DNA from 3 places in the Streptosporangium sp. H16 genome. Region 2 is predicted to be linked to each of the others. Evidence: riboswitches for the same ligand, from Rfam matches in the RefSeq annotation. Region 2 holds a riboswitch; each other region holds the start of a gene.
What was found. A riboswitch is a leader RNA that binds a small molecule or an ion and turns the genes downstream of it on or off. The one in region 2 is predicted to bind cyclic di-AMP.
Positions count from the first base shown of each region.

Region 1: linked by a shared signal. The riboswitch ahead of ACTOQ2_RS41095 (PLP-dependent cysteine synthase family protein) and the one ahead of ACTOQ2_RS00935 (C40 family peptidase) in region 2 are both predicted to bind cyclic di-AMP.
Region 3: linked by a shared signal. The riboswitch ahead of ACTOQ2_RS21320 (C40 family peptidase) and the one ahead of ACTOQ2_RS00935 (C40 family peptidase) in region 2 are both predicted to bind cyclic di-AMP.

Region 1 covers NZ_JBPXMD010000054.1:7,011-13,944, forward strand. The annotation lists gene ACTOQ2_RS41085 (heavy metal translocating P-type ATPase) at 1-2,211, shown strand, start outside; gene ACTOQ2_RS41090 (MDR family MFS transporter) at 2,303-3,634, opposite strand; gene ACTOQ2_RS41095 (PLP-dependent cysteine synthase family protein) at 3,577-4,683, opposite strand; cyclic di-AMP (ydaO/yuaA leader) riboswitch at 4,927-5,079, opposite strand; gene ACTOQ2_RS41100 (hypothetical protein) at 5,276-5,488, opposite strand.
Region 2 covers NZ_JBPXMD010000001.1:203,804-210,737, reverse strand. The annotation lists gene ACTOQ2_RS00955 (DoxX family protein) at 1-213, opposite strand, end outside; gene ACTOQ2_RS00950 (glycosyltransferase family 4 protein) at 569-1,693, opposite strand; gene ACTOQ2_RS00945 (M48 family metallopeptidase) at 1,690-2,964, opposite strand; gene ACTOQ2_RS00940 (hypothetical protein) at 2,964-3,812, opposite strand; gene ACTOQ2_RS00935 (C40 family peptidase) at 3,995-4,516, opposite strand; cyclic di-AMP (ydaO/yuaA leader) riboswitch at 4,650-4,809, opposite strand; gene ACTOQ2_RS00930 (phosphoribosyltransferase family protein) at 5,381-6,277, shown strand; gene ACTOQ2_RS00925 (erythromycin esterase family protein) at 6,274-6,934, shown strand, end outside.
Region 3 covers NZ_JBPXMD010000012.1:57,977-64,910, forward strand. The annotation lists gene cimA (citramalate synthase) at 1-407, opposite strand, end outside; gene ACTOQ2_RS21300 (O-methyltransferase) at 765-1,418, shown strand; gene ACTOQ2_RS21305 (Uma2 family endonuclease) at 1,521-2,108, shown strand; gene ACTOQ2_RS21310 (branched-chain amino acid aminotransferase) at 2,197-3,291, opposite strand; gene ACTOQ2_RS21315 (3-isopropylmalate dehydrogenase) at 3,465-4,511, opposite strand; cyclic di-AMP (ydaO/yuaA leader) riboswitch at 4,652-4,884, shown strand; gene ACTOQ2_RS21320 (C40 family peptidase) at 4,872-5,480, shown strand; gene serA (phosphoglycerate dehydrogenase) at 5,980-6,934, opposite strand, start outside.

The DNA of each region.
Region 1 (6,934 bases), on a different contig from region 2:
GAACTCTCGATCGGCGGCATGACCTGCGCGTCCTGCGCCAACCGGATCGAACGCAAGCTCAACAAACTCGACGGCGTCACCGCGACCGTGAACTACGCCACCGAGAAGGCCAAGGTCACTTTCGCCGAGGGTGTCGACCCCCAGGACCTCATCGCCGAGGTGGAGAAGGCCGGCTACACCGCCGCGCTCCCCGCGAAGCCCGCGAGCGGCACCACCCGGGACGATTCCCCGGGCGAACCGGCCGACGACCTCGCTCCGCTGCGCAACCGGCTGATCACCGCCGTGGTGCTCGCCGTGCCGGTGATCGCCATGTCGATGATCCCGCCCCTGCAGTTCGTCAACTGGCAGTGGCTGTCGCTCGCCTTGGCCGCCCCGGTCGTCGTCTACGCCGGCTGGCCCTTCCACCGGGCCGCCTGGACGAACCTGCGCCACGGCGCCGCGACCATGGACACCCTGGTCTCGCTCGGCACGATCGCCGCGCTCGGCTGGTCGCTGTGGGCGCTGTTCCTCGGCACGGCGGGCACACCTGGCATGACCCACCCGTTCGCCTTCACCATCGAGCGCACCGACGGCTCGGGCAACATCTATCTGGAGGCCGCCGCCGGAGTGACGGCGTTCATCCTGGCCGGCCGCTACTTCGAGGCCCGCTCCAAGCGCCGCGCGGGCGCCGCCCTGCGGGCCCTGCTGGAGTTGGGGGCCAAGGACGTCGCCGTGCTGCGCGACGGCGTCGAGACCCGCGTCCCCGCCGGGGAGCTCAAGGCGGGCGACCGGTTCGTCGTCCGGCCCGGCGAGAAGATCGCCACCGACGGCGTGGTCGAGGAGGGAACCTCCGCCGTCGACGCCTCCATGCTCACCGGAGAATCGGTGCCGGTGGAGGTGCGCCCCGGCGAGGCGGTGACCGGCGCGACCGTCAACGCCGGTGGACGCCTGCTGATTCGCGCCACCCGCGTCGGATCCGACACCCAGCTGGCCCGGATGGCCAGGCTGGTCGAAGACGCTCAGACGGGTAAGGCCCAGGTCCAGCGGCTGGCCGACCGCATCTCCGGGATCTTCGTGCCGGTCGTGATCGCACTGGCCGTCGGCACGCTCGGCTACTGGCTGGGAACCGGCGGCGGGGCCGGGGCGGCCTTCACCGCCGCGGTGGCCGTGCTGATCATCGCCTGCCCGTGCGCCCTGGGCCTGGCCACGCCGACCGCCCTGCTGGTCGGCACCGGGCGCGGCGCCCAGCTCGGCATTCTGATCAAGGGCCCGGAGGTGCTGGAATCCACCCGCGCCGTCGACACCGTCGTGCTCGACAAGACCGGGACCGTCACCGAGGGCAAGATGACCCTGGTCGGCGTCCATCTCGCCGACGGCGAGGACGAGACGCAGGTGCTGCGCCTGGCGGGTGCCCTGGAGCACGCCTCCGAACACCCCATCGCCCAGGCCATCGCCCGGGGGGCGGCCGAACGCGTGGGCGAGCTGCCCACCCCCGAGGACTTCGCCAACCGCGAAGGGCTCGGCGTACAGGGCATCGTCGACGGTCACGCCGTGCTGGCGGGCCGCCCCGCGCTGCTCGCCGAGTGGTCCCAGCACCTGCCCACCGGCCTGGAGCGGGCACTCACCGAGGCGCAGGCGGCGGGCCGCACAGCCGTCGCGGTCGGCTGGGACGGCCAGGCTCGCGCGGTCCTGACGGTGGCCGACACCGTCAAGCCCACCTCGGCCGAGGCGGTCCGGCAGCTACGCGCCCTGGGCCTGAGGCCGGTGCTGCTCACCGGCGACAACGAGACCGTCGCACGGTCGGTCGCGGCCGAGGTCGGCATCACCGAGGTCATCGCCGAGGTGCTGCCCGCCGACAAGGTCGACGTCGTCAAGCGGCTGCAGGCCGAGGGCAGGTCGGTGGCCATGGTGGGTGACGGCGTCAACGACGCCGCGGCGCTCGCCCAAGCCGATCTGGGCCTGGCCATGGGCACCGGCACCGATGCGGCCATCGAGGCCTCCGACCTCACCCTGGTCCGCGGCGACCTGCGGGTGGCCGCCGACGCCATCCGGCTGTCACGCCGTACCCTTCGCACCATCAGGGGCAACCTGTTCTGGGCCTTCGCCTACAACGTGGCCGCCCTGCCCCTGGCCGCGCTCGGCCTGCTCAACCCGATGATCGCCGGGGCCGCGATGGCGTTCTCCTCGGTCTTCGTGGTCGGCAACAGTCTGCGCCTGCGCACCTTCACCTAGCGAAACGCCGGTGCGGCCGCGGGCGACGACCGTCCGAGACGAGAGCAAGGTCGTCGGGTACGGACTTCCCCGGAGCAATCATGAAGGTCTTTCAGGTGAGGGCCGCCTGCGGCTGGTGATCCGGCGTCAGCCGCCCGGACCGGTCGAGTGCCCAGACAGCCATCGCGCACCCGCATCCGACGATGACCAGGCTCCACCACGCAAGGCCCGGAGCTCCCATCTGCCGTCCGGCATCGAGCACCGTCCCGGTGAGCAGGTTTCCGGCCGCGATGCCGATCCCGGACAGGGTGTTGTAGAACCCGTAGTAAGTGCCGATCATGCGTTCTCCGCCGAGCGCGGCGATGGTCGCCATCTCGAACGGGTAGACGATCATGGTGGCCAGACTGAGCAGGCAGGTCGTCAGGAGCGCCGGCGCCAATGCCACGGCATACGCGAGCCAGGGGGCCGCATCGAGATTCCGGGCAGGCAGTGTGGTGCCGAGCGCCAGCGGGACGAACGAGGCACCCATCAGCCACAGGCCCCGGGCCATCGCCTGCCCGGATGTCCATCGCGCTTTGGCCCAGGCGGTGATGCGAACCTGCCCGAGGATGGCCAGCCCGCCAGAGAGCACGAACATCAGCGTGACCCCGGCCTCACCACCGGTCATCCGGCGGATCTCAATGGGCAGGCCCAGATAGATCTGAAAGTTGAGCACGTAGGAGCCGACCATGGCCAGCGAGAACAGCAGGAAGGCGCGATTGCCGATCACCTGGCGCCAGTCCTGCAGCAGACTCGCCTCAGCGCCCGCCCTGCCACCGGACCGCGCCGGCAGGGCCCGCACCTGCACGACGGCCAAAACGGTGAACAGTCCGGCCGCGACCAAGCAGATGAGACGGAAGGCGACACCGTTGAGCAGCAGGCCGATCACCGGCCCGGCCAGGATGCCCGTCTGGTAGAAGACGTTGAAGACCGCGAACGCCTCGACTTTGCGCTCACCCGCCTCCTGAGCCAGGTAGGCGCGGGCCGCAGGGTTGAACAGCGCGCCGGCGAAGCCGGTGAGCGCGGCGGCGACGATCAGTGCCGGCAGCGACTCGACCAGGCCGAGCAGCGCGAACCCGACGCTTCGAAGGATCAGCCCAGCCATGATCATCGGCTTGTAGCCGATCCGGTCGGCCAGGCTGCCGCCCAGCAGGAACATGCCTTGCTGGCTGAGGTTGCGTACGCCCAGGATGAGGCCGACCAGCCAGACCGCCAGCCCGAGGTCGTCGGACAGATACAGGGCGAGGTACGGCATGAGCATGTAGAAGCCGACGTTGATGGTGAGCTGGTTGACCAGGAGAAGCCGGATCGGCCGGTTGAACGATCGCACCTGGGCGAGGGTGGTTCTCATGTGCGCTCTTCCGCGTCTTTCACCGGGTCCACCACGGTAGCGCAGCGCGTCCATCGCACCACCTCGGCTTCGCGCGGATGAGCGATCTCGTCGGGCTCAGGCTCCGGCTTGACCTCGAGCAGACCGTGCTCGGCGCAGTAGGCGTCGTTGTAGACGGTGTCGAAGTAGCGTTCGGGGCCGTCGGGAAAGACCGCAGCGATCTGCGTGCCCGCGGGCTCGGAACGCGCCAGCCAGGAGGCCACGAGCGCGACGGCGCCCACGCTCCATCCTCCGGACGCGTATCTGCCCGCCGCGAGCCGGCGACAGGCCCACACGGCCTCGCCGGGCGCCACCCAGTGCACCTCGCTGAAAGCCCTGTACGCGACGTTGCGCGGATGGATGCTGCTGCCCAGACCACGCATGAGCCGCGCGCGAGCGGGCTGACCGAAGATCGTGGAACCGACCGTGTCGACCCCCACCAGGCGTACGGAAGGCCGGAGCTCGCGCAGCGCGCCGAACACGCCGGCGCTGTGGCCGCCGGTGCCCACGCTGCACACCAGGATGTCGAGCCGGTCGAGCCGGTCGGCCAGTTCCTGGGCGAGGCCTTGGTAGGCCGAGACGTTGTCGGGGTTGCTGTACTGGTCGGGGCAGTACCCGCCGGGGTGTTCGGCCAGGAGTTCGCCGACGCGCCGGCGCCGCGCCTCCTGCCACCCCCCGGTGGGGTGGGGGGCGCCAACCGTCTCGACATGGGCTCCGTAGGCGCGCAGCAGCCGGTGCATCAACGGTTCCAGGCCGGGGTCGCTCACCAGGATCACCGGATGGTGGTGGACGATGCCCGCCAGCGCCAGGCCGAGCCCGAGCGTCCCGCTGGTCGACTCGATGATCGCCCGCCCCGGTTGCAACTCTCCGCGCAGGCGCGCCTGCTCGATCATGTGCAACGCCGGGCGGTCCTTGATACCGCCCGGGTTGCAGCCTTCCAGCTTCGCCCAGAAGCCACGTTCTTCTTCACCGGTCCACAGCTCAGGCACCCACAGCACCGGCGTGTCGCCGACAAGGCTTGCCGGAGAGGGGGTTCCCGCAACGCTCGCCGTCGAGGCCCGGGTCTTCACACGAGTGTTCTCCATCTGCATTCCTCTGATGAGCTTGCTTCGCTTCGGCGGACACCGCCGGTGTGATGGCCAGGCCACAGGGTGGCGGCCTCGGAGTTGGCGAGACCGTGGTGGCCGGGGCTGCCGCGCAGCCCGTACAGGTTGTGCCGATTCCGATGAAATCGAAGATCACGGCGCGGGCGGCGGCCCGGCTGGAGCAGGAATGACCGCCTGGCAACTCCCCCGTCAGGGGGAAGCGGTATGTGGTTATGCGGGGAGTTCTCCTTACTTCCAGGCGCCTAGCTGGTTAGCGGGCGGGGTCGGGTGTGGAAGTGCCCTACGGGGCGCCGCGTGGGGGCGGGCGCGCCGATTCACCCCAGAGAGACTGGGGCCCCGACTCCGTGAAGATCGCAGACTCGGCGGCTACGATCGCCGCACGGGAAGGGAATCTACGCAGGTGAGACGCGCTCTCGGCACTATGGCGGCATCACCCACCGCATGTCAGGCGTATGTCTTGAGTTCCCCGGAGGTAGGCGGTTCGGATAAAACCACGCACACCACACCCAGGAACGTTCAATGAGATTCCCCGCGCGGCGGGACCTTTTTTCCACAATTTTTAACTTATTTGCTATGAGTAGTAGTAGAGGTGGCGAGTTTTGCACTCGATGTCGCGCTGTGGGGTATGCGCGCCTTCCGCTACCTCGTCGGCCCTGGCGTCTCCCCTGGCCTCCTTGAGGAGGAGCCTGCTGTTCGGGTGGATGTATGCGCATGAGAGAAACGAGGCAACGCGTTGACTTCCAACCCTGCCGCGCACGAGTTGATCATTCACCTCCTCGACCACTCCTACTACAATACATAGTATGCAATCGTGGTCCTGCCCTTGCGGGGGTGTGACCTGCAGGGATCCGCGGCGTTGATGGCGATCGTGACCCAGCCCGAGCGAGGCGCAGGCTCCGCGTTCTCCAGCCTGGCGACCGCCGTTTCACCGAAGACAGCGACTTAGGTGGACGAGCGCCTCTGCCTCGGCCATTCTCAGGCGAAGCGAAATGGCGCCTCCGGGCGAGGACGCAGAACGAAAACGTTGGTCAAGTGCGCCGAAGGCGAACGCACCAGGAAGCCGCTCTTATACCCGCGATTCACAGAGCAGGGCAAGAAGACTCGTTCCAGAGCGCAGCGAGAGCCGAGAGTCGAAGCCACGCACTCGTCGCAGATGCTCTGGTACGGCTTCATCGGATACGCCCGGCTTCAACACCACCAGAAAAGGGGGGAAGGACGCCGCGCCGCGGTGATCGGAAGCCGTCAGCATGGTGGGAGCGTCACACGTCACCGGATGTTCGTGGTGGCCTGACCCTGGGTTTCCATGAGACGAGGCCGCCCCGGCGGAGTGAGGCGAGGAGTCCTCAACGCGGATATGCGACCCAGCTGTACAAAGGATCACGTGGAAGACGATGAGTGCCGCGAGCATGCCGATCCACAGTCCTGGCGTTCCAGGAAGCCGAGAGGCGGATGAGCGGGCGCACGCGGTCACAGAGCGAACCGTACATCACTCTGTGTGCATTCTCGTTCTCCTTTGAGTAAGTGACTCAGAGGAGCGTGGCCGCAGGGCGAGGATCCGCCGCCGCCCGGGGCCGGGAGCAGCGTTGGCGGTCAGCGGAGGGAGACCTGTCCGCCAGTGTTTACTATGTTGGATAGTATGAGCTTGTGTAGCGATTAGTCGGCTTTGACCCGACGGCCGAGTACTGCCCTACCCTGCGAACCTGGTCGCGCGACGCGCCTTCACGGCGCCCCCGTCGTTCACTTGCCGGCCACAATGCCTGCGAGCGATTGGCAATGCGCTCGCTGGACAGGCTGAGGAGTTTGCGGCGCACGCCTCGTCGGTGTTCGCTTCCGCGAGGGTTTCCGGCCCATAAGTCTACGCCGACTGGCCTACGATGGTAAATCGTAGAACAGCTGGGAAGGTCAGACCGCGAGAGCGAAGGAGGACGATGGACGGTTCAGCCCGCCAGTTCACGGTGCGGGTGTCGTACCGGCTTCTTCTGATCGCTCTGGTTCTGGGCGTCGCCGGGATGCACACCCTGGGACACCTGGACCACTGGCAAAGGCACGGCGGCATGCCTGCCCCTCCCGGGCACGCCTCTGCCGCTGATCATGGGGTGCTGAAAGCATACGCAGAGCCCCATCCCCCCTTGATGCCCCAAGCCAGGCAACTGCTCGCAGGGCGTGATGACACTCCTTTGCCTCTTGATCCGAGCTCCGTCTGCCTGGCCGTACTCACCTCAGTGCTTCT
Region 2 (6,934 bases):
GGCCAGGACGCCGATGACCGGCACGAACAGGCCGGCGAGCAGGCCCACGGCCCCCGCGGCCTTGGCCGCGCCGAGCCAGGTCCACCACGAGCGGGGAACGCCGTAGTCCGTCAGCGGCTCCACGACCCAATCAGCGCGGCGGAGGAGAGAGAAGGCCGAGAAACCCACCCAGAGGGCGGCGAGGACGGTGACGACGACGGCAGTGGTGGACATGGGGACACTCCCTGGTGGTGCTTCCTTGTGACACCGATCCTGCGAGCCCCGGTTGATATCTCCGCGATGCGTTCACGATGCACGGCCTCCCGGCCTCCCGGCCTACCGACCGGCCTGCGACCCGGCGGGGACCGTTTCGCCCGAGGTCCGGTCAGCGGCCGCGGGCGGTCGGTGACCGGGTGACGGGCCGGTCGGTGGCGCGGTGGCGCCGGAGGGCGGCGGTCGACGCGGTTCGGCCGCCGGGCGGCATGGGGACATCCGGCCCGCCAGGGACGTGCCTCACGGGCAGGCTCACCGGCCGGTACGCGTCGCCGTACCTGTTCCGTGCCCGTTCCCGGCATCGGGACCTGCTCGTCTAGGGGGTCTCCGCGGGCTCCAGGAGGCGGGCGAAGCGGGAGGCGGCGAGGTCCCAGTTCCACTCGCGCGCCGCCCACTCGCGACCGCGCTCCCCCATCGCACGCGCCCCGGCCGGGTCCTTGAGCAGGCCGACCAGGGCCGCCGCGACCTCGTCGGGGCGGGTGCCGTCGACGACCAGGCCGGTCTCCCCGTTCAGCACGGCGTCGGGGGCGCCGCCCGAGGAACCGGCCACCACGGGCAGGCCGCTGGCGGAGGCCTCCAGGTAGACGATGCCGAGTCCCTCCACGTCGACGCCGCCCAGGCGGGTGCGGCACGGCATGGCGAACACGTCGCCCGCGGCGAGGTAGCCGGGCAGCTCCGCCTCCGGCACCGGGCCGGTGAGCCTCACCGAAGCGCCCATCGGCCGGGCCAGCCGTTCCAGGGTCCTGCGGTACGGGCCCCCGCCGACGATCAGGAGCACCGCGCCGGGCACGTCCCCGACCACGACGGGCCAGGCCCGCAGGAGCGTGTCCTGGCCCTTGCGCGGCACCAGCCTGGACAGGCAGACCACCACCGGCCGCTCCCCCAGGCCGAGTCGCGCGCGCACCCGCTCCCCGCCGGCCCCCGGGTGGAACACCCCGGTGTCGACGCCGGGCGCGAGCCGCACCAGCTTGTCCGCCGCTATCACCCTGGCCAGCCGCCGCCGGGTGTACTCCCCCAGGTAGGTGACCACGTCGGCGTCCGCCCCGATTCTGGCGAGCACCCGGCGGCCGATCGGTATCCCGGCCCAGCCCGCCTCGTGGCCGTGGGTGACCATGACGACGTGACGGACCCCGGCCTCGCGCATCCGGGGCGCGAGCAGCCCGAGCGGTGCCGCCGCCCCGAAGACCACGGTGTCGCACCCGAACTCGGCGACCAGCCCGGCGGCCCGGCGGGCGACGGCGGGCGTGGGCAGCATCAGCGAGGTCGGGTGCCGCACGACGGGGTACGGCTGGCGCAGGTCGAAGGCCGCGCTGCCGGCCCACCGGGGGGCGTAGACGACGACGGAGCCGGGCGGGCGGCGGGCGATGAGACCGTACACGAACGACTGGATCCCCCCCGCGCGGGGCGGGAAGTCGTTCGTGACGACCAGCGTGCGGCTCACGGTTCGGGGAGGCCGTTCAGCCGTGCCCAGGATCGCGCCAGGGCGATGCGCTGCGGCGTCGTGGGATGCGATGCATAAAGTACATATTCGACTAGATCAGGTGACAAATCCGAAATATTGGTACCCGCCAGTCGTCTCTGCATGGCGACGAACGTCGCCGGGTCCCTGGTCAGGTCCAGCGCGTGCACGTCCGCACGGGCCTCGATCTGCCTGCTCACCAGGTTCTGGGCCGGTCCCGACAGGACCGTGGCCAGGCTCAGCAGCCCCATGACCAGCCCCACCGCCCTCGGGTCGCCGAGGGAGGAGATCCCCGCCCGGCGCCGTACGGCCCCCGCGGAGGTCACCGCGTAGAGCAGGCACGCCCCGAACGCCGCGCCCAGGCCGCCGACGAGCGTGCCCGACAGCACGTCGCCCGCCTTGGCGTGGCCCAGCTCGTGGGCGACCACCAGCTCGACCTCGCCGGCGGGCGCGCGGAGCAGCGTGTCGTAGACCACGATCCTGCGGGTCGCGCCGAATCCGGAGACGTAGGCGTTGAGCGCGGTGGTCCGCCGGGAGGCGTCGGCGACGAGCACGTTCTCGACCGGCACGCCGTCCCTGGCGGCCATGGCGAGCAGGTCGTCGCGGAGCTGCCCAGCCTCCAGCGGCCTGAAGTCGTTGAAGACCGGCTCGACGAGCACCGGGTAGGCGAAGGAGGCGACCACGGTCAGGGCGAAGGCCCCGGCCGCCGCGGGGATCCACCAGCGCCGGTAGCGCCGCGCCAGGGCGATCACCGCCAGCACCATGATCGCGGTCAGCGCGGTGCCGATGCCGGTGCTCTTGGCCCGGTCCGCCGCCCACGCCGGCCAGGCCTGGGTGGACAGCCCGAAGTCGCGCAGGTAGCTCTCCGACCACATCCCCAGGGGCCAGCGCAGGATCGCCACGGCCACCGACAGCGCCAGCACGCCGAGGAGCGCCCGCAGCCACCAGGGCCCCGGCAGCCGGCCGGCGAGCCGCGCGCCCAGCGGGGTGGCCACCAGCACCCCCGCCACGACCAGCGTCAGGCCGAGCGACAGGTAGCCGGGAAGGCTGACCAGCGCGTCGAACGTCTCGGCCCTGGCGATCTGCTCGGCGGTGAAGTCGCGGGCCGGATCGGGAGCGACGGCCGGGGCCCCCTCCGGCAGCGCCCTCCAGGGCGTGGTGAACGCCACGACCGCCAGCGTGACCACCCCCAGGGCGGCCAGCGCCCACCCCGCCGGCCGCACGCCCGCGGGCGTGTCCGTCGTGCTCAGCATCACGTGAGTTCCTCCCTGAGGTAGTCGCGCCAGGCTCGGGTGAACTCGTCCACCGGCAGGCCGAGCGTGCTCCCGACATCGCTACCGTAGAGCCTCACCAGGGCCTTCTCCCCGAAGCGCTCCGCGACGAACCGGCAGGCGAGCCACGCCTCCTCGTAGGCCTGCGCGAGCCTCGGCGCGCCGGGGGCGAAGTCGGCCGGGCCGGGGAGCCGGTCGGGCAGGACGCCCGAGCGCACCTCGGCGGCCAGTTCGGCGGCGGCCGTACGCACCGCGATCCCGGCGTCGCGGTAGCCCGCGTAGTCGGCGAAGCCCTCCGACAGCCACATCGGCACCCGGCCGCCGCGGGTCGCGCCGGTGGCCACGTGGGCGAGCTCGTGGGTGATCACCACGTCCCTGCCGGTCGCGGTGAGCCGGGCGTACCCCGACGGCAGGACGATCACCCGGTCCGCGGTCGCCATCGCGGCCAGGCCGCGGGTGCTCCCGGCCCCGGCGAGCGCCGCGGCCTCGGCGTCGGTGGCGGGGAAGAGGACCACCACGGAGACCGGCCCCCAGATCGCCGCGATCGTCGCGCGGGCCCGGTCGGCCCTGGCCGCCAGATCCCGCAGGACGCCGGCCGGGACGCCGTGGCCGATCACGAGGGAGTGCTCGCCCCGGACGGTGACCGCGGCGCCCTGCCACAGGTCGCGGGGGTCGCGCGGGCTCCGGGAGGCGTACGGGACGAGAGTGCGGGGGGCGCGCGGGAGGGGCGCGGCTCCGGCCAGGAGGGGTCCCGTCCCGGCGAACGGACCGGCGCTCATCAGCGCCAGCATCCCGGCGAGCACGGCGCGGCGCCCTTTCGGGACGGACACGAGCCGATGGTACTCGACCGGCATGGAGCGGCCCCGGCCCTCCTGGTGGAGGGCCGGGGCCGCTTTTCCGTGCTCGGGCGCGTGCTCGGGCATGTGCTCGAGCGCGTGCCCCGACGCGGGCTCGGGCTCAGGTTCCGTGCCTGGGCTCCGTGCTCACGCGGGTGCCGGGCGCCGTACGGGGCTCAGACCCCGGGCCGTACCGCTCCGGCGAAGGAGGACCTGTAGTAGCCCGCCAGCCTCACGACACGGACCGTCTTGCCGCTGCTCGGCGAGTGGACCATCCTGCCCTTGCCGACGTACATGCCGACATGGCCCTTTCCACTGAAGAACAGCAGGTCACCGGGGCGCAAGTTGCTCCACGAGACCTTTTTCCTGATCGACCTGTACTGGCTGTGCGTGATCCTGGGAAGGGACACGCCCGCCTTCCGCCAGGCGTACCGGACGAGCCCCGAGCAGTCGAACGCTCCGGGACCGGAGGCTCCCCACCGGTACGGATCGCCGATCTGCCTCTTGGCCGCCGAGACCGCCTTACCGGCCCGGACCTTCTGCAGTGCCGCCCTGCTCTTCTTGACCTTGACCTTGACCTTGGCCTTGGTTTCTGCCTTGGCCCTGGTCCCGGCCTGAGAGGCGGTCTTCTTGGTGCTCCCGGCCTTCTCTGAGACCCCGGCCACGCTGTTGACCAGTATCTCGGAGGGGCCGTCCACCGCCTGCGCCGCCGTGGACCCCAGGGTGACCGCTCCGGCTGAGGCGGTCAGGGTGAGGGCGATGCCGCCGAGGGAAAGGCGGAAAAGGCGCGACAGACGGGGGTTGTACGGGGTGGTAGACAGGATTTCTCCTTGGGACTTCCACTGATGCCTACCGGGTTAGCTGACGGATTCGGGCTTGGAAGATGCCCTACGGCACAAACGCGCCGATTCACCCCTGGCCACGCTGTATCGGGCCTTTTGGGTCCCCGGTTCCATGCCTCCTGGCTGCATAGATTCGGCGGGCCGCCGCGATGAGCCCTGCCCCCGGGTGGGGGCGCGGCGGCCGGTTGGATTTCTATAGGGACACCGGCCCGAAGACCGACATTCGCCGCGACGGCGTGGCTTGCACGTCGCGACGCCAGAAGTTACCCCGATCTCCAACTTTCGGCAAAGCATTCGCCAAATCGGGAGCACGGACACCCCTATTGATCTTCCTGTTACCCCTGCTTAATAGCTATTTATGCTATTGAGATATGACTCTCGTCACACCCTCGACATCACACCCGACAAATCACGATTTTGTAATGTTCATCACATTCTTCGTGATCCAGGTTCGAGCCCCGCGAGTGGACCCTCCCGGGGCGGCCGGCCGGACGCTCCCAGCGCCCGGCGCACGTGCATGCGCCGTAGATCGACTTCCGCAAGTCCGCCTCGGCGATCTCGAATCCGGCGGCGTTCCACCCCCCGGCCAGAAGGGCCCTCCCCGATCGTCGGGGGCGTCACAGCACCATCAAGCGCGAGGGATATGTACCTGTTTGAGGGATTTTGGGTTGGGTATGGCGGGCACGTCACCTCAAGGGGGCGGTAGCAATGTCGAACCGCTTGTTCCAAGACCGACACGACGCGGGCCGGGTACTCGCGGGTCTCCTTGAGAAGTACCGGGGCCGGCCCGGCGTCGTCGTCCTGGGGCTGCCCCGGGGTGGCGTACCGGTGGCGTACGAGGTCGCCACGGCCCTGGACGCCCCGCTCGACGTCTTCCTCGTCCGCAAGCTCGGCGCTCCCGGAAGGGAGGAGCTCGCGATGGGGGCGATCTCCAGTGGCGGGGTGATCGTCATCAACGAGGACATCGTCAGGGGCCTCGACATACCGCCGGAGACCATCCGGCAGGTCGCCCAGCGCGAGGGACGGGAACTGCTCCGGCGAGAGCAGGCCTATCGTGAGGGGCGCCCGCCACCGGACCTCGCGGGCAGGACCGTCATCGTGGTGGACGACGGCCTCGCGACGGGTGCGAGCATGTGGGCCGCCCTGAACGCCCTGCGCCGCTCCCGGCCCGCCAGGACCGTCGTCGCCGTGCCGGCCGCGCCGGAGTCCACCTGCCAGGATCTCGCCGCCGTGGTGGACGAGGTCGTCTGCGCCACCACGCCGTCGCCCTTCCTCGCAGTCGGGCAGTCATACTGGGACTTCTCTCAGACGACCGACGAGGAGGTAGGCGACCTTCTCCGCGCCGCGTCGAGGTCACATCCGACCGCGACGGGCGCGCGGGCGGTCCCCGACGTGGCCGTCATCCGGCTGGAGGCGCGTCCCACCGAGGACGGCGCACCGGATGATCACCTGCTGTTCGATCTGGTCGGCGACGCGCGCTTCGTGCTGATCGGCGAGGCCTCCCACGGCACCCACGAGTTCTACGCGGCGCGCGCGCGGATGACGCGGCGGCTCATCGAGGAGAAGGGGTTCTGCGCCGTGGCGGCGGAGGCCGACTGGCCGGACGCCTACGGGTGAACCGCTACGTCCACGCCCGGAGCGACGACGCGACCGCCGAGGAGTCGCTGCGCGGCTTCGAGCGCTTCCCGGCCTGGATGTGGCGCAACTCGGTGGTGCTGGACTTCGCCGGGTGGCTGCGCGAGCACAACGACGACATCACCGGGGGCGAGCGGTCGAAGGCGGGGTTCTACGGGCTGGACCTCTACAGTCTCCACCGGTCGATCCACGAGGTCATCTCCTCCCTGGAGCGGATCGATCCGGCCGCCGCGTCCCGCGCCCGCGAGCGTTACGCCTGTTTCGACCACCGCTCAGCCGACGACGGCCAGGCCTACGGCTTCGCGGCGGCCTACGGGGCGGGCCAGTCGTGCGAGCGGGAGGTGGTCGAGCAGCTCGTCGACCTACAGCGCCATGCGCTGGAGTACGCGCGGCGAGACGGGCTGCTCGCCGAGGACGAGCTGTTCTACACCGAGCAGAACGCCCGGGTGGTCAGGGCCGCGGAAAAGTACTACCGCACCATGTTCGGCGGGCGGGTCTCCTCCTGGAACCTGCGTGATCGCCACATGGTGGAGACCCTGGAGGCACTGGCCGACCACCTGAGCCGCCGACGGGGCAGCCCTGCGAAGATCGTCGTGTGGGCGCACAACTCCCATGTCGGCGACGCGCGCGCGACCGAGG
Region 3 (6,934 bases), on a different contig from region 2:
AGGTGGGAGACCGTGTCGCGGATCATCGCGAGGTTCTCCTGGAGGGTCGTGCGAAGGGCCAGCTCCACGTGCCGGTCGTGACTCTTGGCGACAAGGGTCACGACCGGCGCGCCGGATTCGCGCAGCGCGGCCACCAACGGGTCGTCGGCCGCCTTCACACCTGCCCGGCGGGTCGCGCCGAACGCGGCGAGCTGCGCGTGCTTCAGGTCGAGCTCTGTTTGGGCGCGCCTGAAGAATTCCGTGTCCTTGGGGTTGGCGCCGGGCCAGCCTCCCTCGATGAAGCCGACGCCCAGGCCGTCCAGGTGACGCGCGATGGCCAGCTTGTCGGCCACCGTGAGGTTGAGCCCCTCCTGCTGGGCACCGTCACGGAGAGTCGTGTCGTACACGTGGAAGCGATCGTCGGCCATGTCGTTCTCCTTCGCGGGTTCGATGATTCGCCGCGCGCTCATCCGGCTTCTGGAAACAAAAATGACCCCTCACGGACGTGAGAGGTCTGCGCGCCGGCGGTGTCCCTTTTCAGCCAGCGCGCCTGCCGATAATGAGCAGACCGTAGAACATGATGCTTCGGAGTCTGCCATACGCCGACACCATCTGACACATCGATCTCAGGATCCGAGACCTGCGGCGTGTCCGCGCGACCCGGGCACAGGCCGGGCGGGACCCCGGGCACCGGCGCACGCCCGGGCCGGAACGGGCCGGACAGGGCCCGGACACGACCTCGAATCACCCTCCGCCGCCGTCCGGCACCGGCGAGAATGGGCCCCATGAAGGCGACTTATCTCGACCCCACCGTGGGGCAGTATCTGCTCGCGCACACCACCCAGCCCGACGACGTCCTCGACGCGCTCGCGCTCGAGACCCGCGAGCTGACCGGCAACAACGCGTCGATGCAGATCTCCCCCGACCAGGGGCGCTTCCTCACCATGATCGCCCAGCTCGGCGGCGCCAGGAACGCGGTGGAGGTGGGCACCTTCACCGGCTACTCCTCCATCTGCCTGGCCCGCGGGCTCGCCCCGGGCGGCGGGCTCACCTGCTTCGACGTGAGCGAGGAGTGGACGGCGATCGCCCGGAGTTACTGGGACAAGGCACGGGTCGCCGACCGCATCGAGCTGAGGATCGGCCCCGCGGCCGAGCGGCTGCGCGAGCTTCCCGAACACCCGGCCGTCGATCTGGCGTTCATCGACGCCGACAAGATCAACTATCCCGTCTACTACGAGATCCTCATGTCACGCCTGGCCCCCGGCGGGGTGATCCTCGTCGACAACACCCTGTGGAGCGGCCACGTCGCCGATCCCAGCAGGGACGACGAGACCGTCAGGCACATCCGCGAGTTCAACGACATGGTCAGCGCCGACGAGCGGGTCACCTCGATCATGCTCCCCATCGCCGACGGCCTCACCATGATTCGAAAGCACTGACGATAACTTTCCCGGATCGCGGGCGCGCGGAAATCTTTTCGATTACTTTAAGTGATGTGACCAACACGTTGCGCCCACCCGCCTGGAGGGAAGGATGACCGCATGGGAATGCTCACGGAGAGATCGATCGCCTACCAGATCACAGACCAGGAAGAGCTCGAACGGCTCTATCTGGAACTCGCCGAACGATTCGAGAAGCATCGAATCGAGATCGTCAACGGTCGGATCGTGGTGAGGGAGATGCCCACGATCGCCCATGCCGATGTCGTTTACCACCTGATGGCACAGCTCATACCATTCTCGATGGAGAGAGGATGGCGCGTCTACCCGGAAGCCAAGCTCCTCCTGCAGATACAAGCGGATCGCTTCGAGCCCGACCTCATCGTCGTTCCGCCAAATCCGCCCCTCTGGGATCCCAGCCACGTGTACGCCAACGCCACGCTGCTGGTCGCCGAGGTCGTCTCCCCGAGCAGCGTTCACGATGACCATGTGGTCAAGCCCCGGGCCTGCGCGCTCGCGGGAGTTCCGCTCTACCTGGTCATCGACACCTTTGCGAACCGGTTCAGGTTGCTCAGCCGACCGGGTCCGGAGGGTTATGCCGACGAGATCACCGAGTCGCTGGGCAAGCCCCTTGAGCTCCCCGCGCCCTGGGACCTCACGATCGACACCGGCAAGCTGATCGAGGGATAGATCCGCCAGGCAGGAGGCCGGGCCTCCACCGCACGGGACCGGCCGCCCTTTCGGCCGACCGGTCCCCGCGGATCTCCTTCGTGCGGGACTAGCAGATCTTGTGGACCCAGCTGTGCGGGTCGGGACGGGATCCGTACTGGATGCCCACGAGTTCCTCGCGGATCTTCGAGGTGACGGGCCCCTGGGTGCCGTCACCGATCGTCCAGGCGCGGTCGGCGCCCTTGACCGAGCCGACCGGGGTGACCACCGCGGCGGTGCCGCAGGCGAAGACCTCGGTGAGCTCGCCCGTCTCGCAGCCCCGCTGCCACTCCTCGACCGACAGGCGCCCCTCCTCGGACTGGAGGCCGAGGCCGGAGGCGAGGGAGAGGATCGAGTCGCGGGTGATTCCGGGCAGGAGCGTGCCGGTGAGCGCCGGGGTCAGCAGACGGTCGCCGTAGACGAAGAACAGGTTCATCCCGCCCATCTCCTCGACGTAGCGGTGCTCGCCCGCGTCGAGCCAGACCACCTGGTCGCAGCCCTGCTCGACGGCCTGGCGCTGGGCGACGAAGGCCGCCGCGTAGTTTCCGCCGCACTTGGCGAAGCCGGTCCCGCCGGGGGCCGCGCGGGTGTACTCGGTGGAGAGCCAGACCGTAACGGTCTTGCCCCCGCCGAAGTAGGCCGCCGCAGGGGAGGCGATGACCATGTACTTGTAGGTCCTGGACGGGTAGTTGACTCCGAGCGCCGGCTGCGTCGCGATCATGAAGGGGCGCAGGTAGAGGCTGTGTCCCGGCGTGGTCGGCACCCACTCGCGGTCGGTCTGGACGAGCAGTTCCAGCGACTCGACGAACGTCTCCTCGGGCAGTTCGGGCATGGCCATCCGCGCCGCGGAGGTGTTGAAGCGAGCGGCGTTCGCCTCGGGCCGGAAGGTCACGATCGTGCCGTTCTCCTGGCGGTAGGCCTTGAGCCCCTCGAAAAGCTCCTGCGCGTAGTGGAAGACCGACGTCGCGGGGTCGAGGCTGAGCGGGCCGTACGGCATGAGCCTGGCGTCGTGCCAGCCCCGCCCCTCGGTGTAGTCGATCGAGATCATGTGGTCGGTGAAGACCTGACCGAACCCGGGGCTCGCCATTACCTGCTCGCGCTCTGCCGCGGTGCGAGCGTGGTCGGAGAGCTGCACGTCGAAGCTGAGCTTCTGAGCGGTGGTCATCGCACGGATCCTTCTCTTGGTGTCTGGCTTACCCTTGGGTCCATTCTGCGTCGGACCGGGTAACGGGAAACTACTCCATCCATGCCGAAAACCGGCAGTGCTGGAGAAACAAAAACGCACCTGGCGGCTCGGGTGAGCCGCCAGGCGCGTCGGGGTCGAGGAGGGCGGCTTCCTCAGCCGGCTACTCGGGCGGTGATGTCGTCGCCGATCTCGTGGGTGGCCCGGCCGGCCCGGCCGCCCGGCCGCCCGGCCAGGTCGTCGGCGACGGCCCGCTCGACCCTGGCGGCCTCGGCGGCCATGCCCAGGTGGTCGAGGAGCATGGCGACCGACAGGATCGTGGCGGTCGGGTCGGCCTTGCCCTGGCCCGCGATGTCGGGGGCGCTGCCGTGGACCGGCTCGAACATGCTCGGCGCGGTGCGGTCGGGGTTGACGTTGCCGCTGGCCGCCAGGCCGATGCCACCGGCGATCGCCGCGCCGATGTCGGTGAGGATGTCGCCGAAGAGGTTGTCGGTGACGATCACGTCGAAGCGCTCCGGCTGGCTGACGAAGAACATCGAGGCCGCGTCGACGTGGCAGTAGTCGGTCCGGACGTCGGGATACTCCAGGCCGACGCGGTCGAAGGTGCGGGCCCAGAGGTCGCCGGCGTAGGTGAGCACGTTGGTCTTGTGGACCAGCGTCAGCTTCCTGCGGGGGCGGCCCAGCGCCTTGTCGAAGGCGTAGCGCACGACGCGCTCGACGCCGTGGGCGGTGTTCAGCGACTCCTGGGTGGCGATCTCGTGCGGCGTGCCCCGGCGCATGACGCCGCCCGCACCGGCGTACGGGCCCTCGGTGCCCTCGCGGACGACGACCATGTCGATGTCCTCGGGACGGGCCTTGCCCAGCGGCGTCTCGACGCCGGGGAAGAGCTTGACCGGGCGGAGGTTCACGTAGTGGTCGAGCTGGAAGCGGAGCTTGAGCAGCAGGTCGCGCTCCAGGACGCCCGGGGGCACGCTGGGGTCGCCGACCGCGCCGAGCAGGATCGCGTCGTATCCGCGCAGTTCGTCGAGGACCGGGTCGGGCAGGGTCTCGCCGGTCTCGTGGTAGCGCTTGGCCCCGAGGTCGTAGGTGGTGGTCTCCACCTTCGTGCCGACCGCTTCGAGGACCTTCAGACCCTCGGTGACGACCTCGACTCCGATTCCGTCCCCGGGGATGACCGCCAGGCGAATGTTACGCGAATCCATGCAGGCACCTTACCGGTCCGTCTCGGTGATCGAACACCGGTCTCATCCTCCGGACACACTCGTCCGGCGGGACCCCTGATCGTTTTGTCCGCCTTTGCTTGGTATTGACCGTTTCGTGAGGTTTCGTTATGGTCCTCCCATTCACGTCAATGCCTAATCCGTACGGGCCATCCCCTTACCGGGCCCGCACGGAGCCGGGGAACCACTCTTTACGGGATCTACCGGACCCCGGGCACCCCGCTCCTCCCCCGGAGCGCGTTCCCGGCCGTCATCAGGTGGATTCCTTGGGGCGAATCAGCGCGTTCTCGCGCCGTAGGGCGGCCTCCACGCCCGAGCCCGACAGCTCACCCGGCCGGCCTTATGGAAGGAATCATCCTGTCCGGCACAGTTCTCCCCCGTGTCCTGTCCATCTCCGCCTCCATGATCGTCGCCGGCGCCGCGGTGTGCGCGACCTCGACCGCCGCCCTGGCCGCCTCCCCGCCCCCCGCCCCCGGGCCCGCCGCGCTCAACACCCCCGCGCTGAAGGACGCGCTGAAGGCCACGGCCGTCAAGCCCGCCTGGCAGAAAGCCGTGAAGTGGGCCATGTCCAAGCGCGGAACGCCCTACGTCTGGGGCGGCACCGGCCACGGCGGCTTCGACTGCTCAGGCCTGGTGCTCCGCGCCTACGGCGCAGCCGGGATCAAGCTCCCCCGCGTCACCAACGACCAGTACGCCGCCTTCTCCAAGAAGATCACCTGGGAGAATCTCAAGCCTGGTGACCTGGCCTTCTTCAGCGGCCTCGGCCACGTCGGCATGATCACAAAGCCCGGCTACATGGTTCACGCCCCGCGGACCGGCGACGTGGTCAAGGAGGAGAAACTCGACTCCTGGCGCCGCGAATCCTTCGTCGGCGCGGTGCGTCCCGACCCGCAGGGGGTTCAGCTGGCCAAGCGGGTCGAGCTCGCGACCGAAGCCGTGACCGGCGGATGAGACACGCCGGCGGATCACCGCCGGGAGGCCGTGGAGACCCCGGCGGCGGAGAGAACGGGTTCAGCGGGTGGGAGCACCGCCGTTGTCCCTGCGGTCCAGAGCGGTCTGGAGCGCGTCGACGGCCTCGTCCTCGGTCTCCTCGGGACGGTTCCAGGGATACATGTCGTACATGGCGAATCTCGTCTCGGTCGCATACCGGCAAGGAAGGTGGTCGAGACTCCGGTCGGGACTCCGACCAGGCCTGATGTCGCGGGTCCGGATCACGGACCGGCGGCGGGGGCTTGGAGCCGGCACGCGCCACGACACCGCGGCGAGTCGCCGGCCCGCCCCTGTCAGGCCTCGCCGCGGCAGGTAGGAATTACGAGAACCTGGCGCATTTGACTCCAGGTTACCCGGCCGCGGGAAAACCGTCTCGCCCGGCGTACACACTTCTCACATGCTGAGACGAGATGTGGCCGCCGCCCCGGTCTCCGGGGCGGCGGCCACATCGGCGGTACGGCTAGTCGGCCAGGTCGACCGAGCGGCCGCTGTCGGCGCCGATCTCCGAGCCGATCTGGTCGATCACCTCGGCCGGGATGGCGGTGTCGACGGTGAGCGCGATGAGCGCCTTGCCGCCCTTGGCGTCACGGGCCACCTGCATCGAGGCGATGTTGATCGAGTGGTCGCCGAGGATGCGGCCGACCACGCCGACGATGCCGGGGCGGTCGGTGTAGGTGAAGAACGACAGGTGGTCGGTCGGCTCGATCTCCATCTGGTAGCCGTTGACCTCGACGATCTTCGTGATCTGCCTCGGCCCGGACAGGGTGCCGGAGACCGAGACCGCGCGGCCGTCGGCCAGGACGCCCCGGACCGTCACGACGTTGCGCCAGTCGGGGCTGTCGGAGCTGGTGATCAGCTCGACCGACACGCCGCGGTCCTTGGCCAGCAGCGGGGCGTTGACATAGGTGACCGAGTCCTCGACCACGTCGGTGAAGACGCCCTTGAGCGCGGCCAGCTCCAGTACGCGGACGTCGTGGGAGGCGATCTCACCGCGCACCTCGACGTCGAGCTTGGTGGCGACCTCGCCCGCGAGGGCGGTGAACACCCGGCCGAGCTTCTCGGCCAGCGGCAGGCCCGGCTTGACGTCCTCGGCGACGGCGCCGCCCTGGACGTTGACCGCGTCCGGCACGAACTCCCCGGCGAGCGCGAGCTTCACGCTGCGCGCGACCTGGGTGCCGGCCTTCTCCTGGGCCTCGTGGGTGGAGGCGCCCAGGTGCGGGGTGACGACGACCTGGTCGAGCTCGAAGAGCGGGCTGTCGGTGACCGGCTCCTTCGGGAACACGTCGATGCCGGCGCCGGCGACGCGGCCCTCCTTGATCGCGGAGTAGAGGGCGTTCTCGTCGATGATGCCGCCGCGGGCGACGTTGATGAGGCGGACGTTCGGCTTGACCGTGTGGAGCTCCCTGTCACCGATG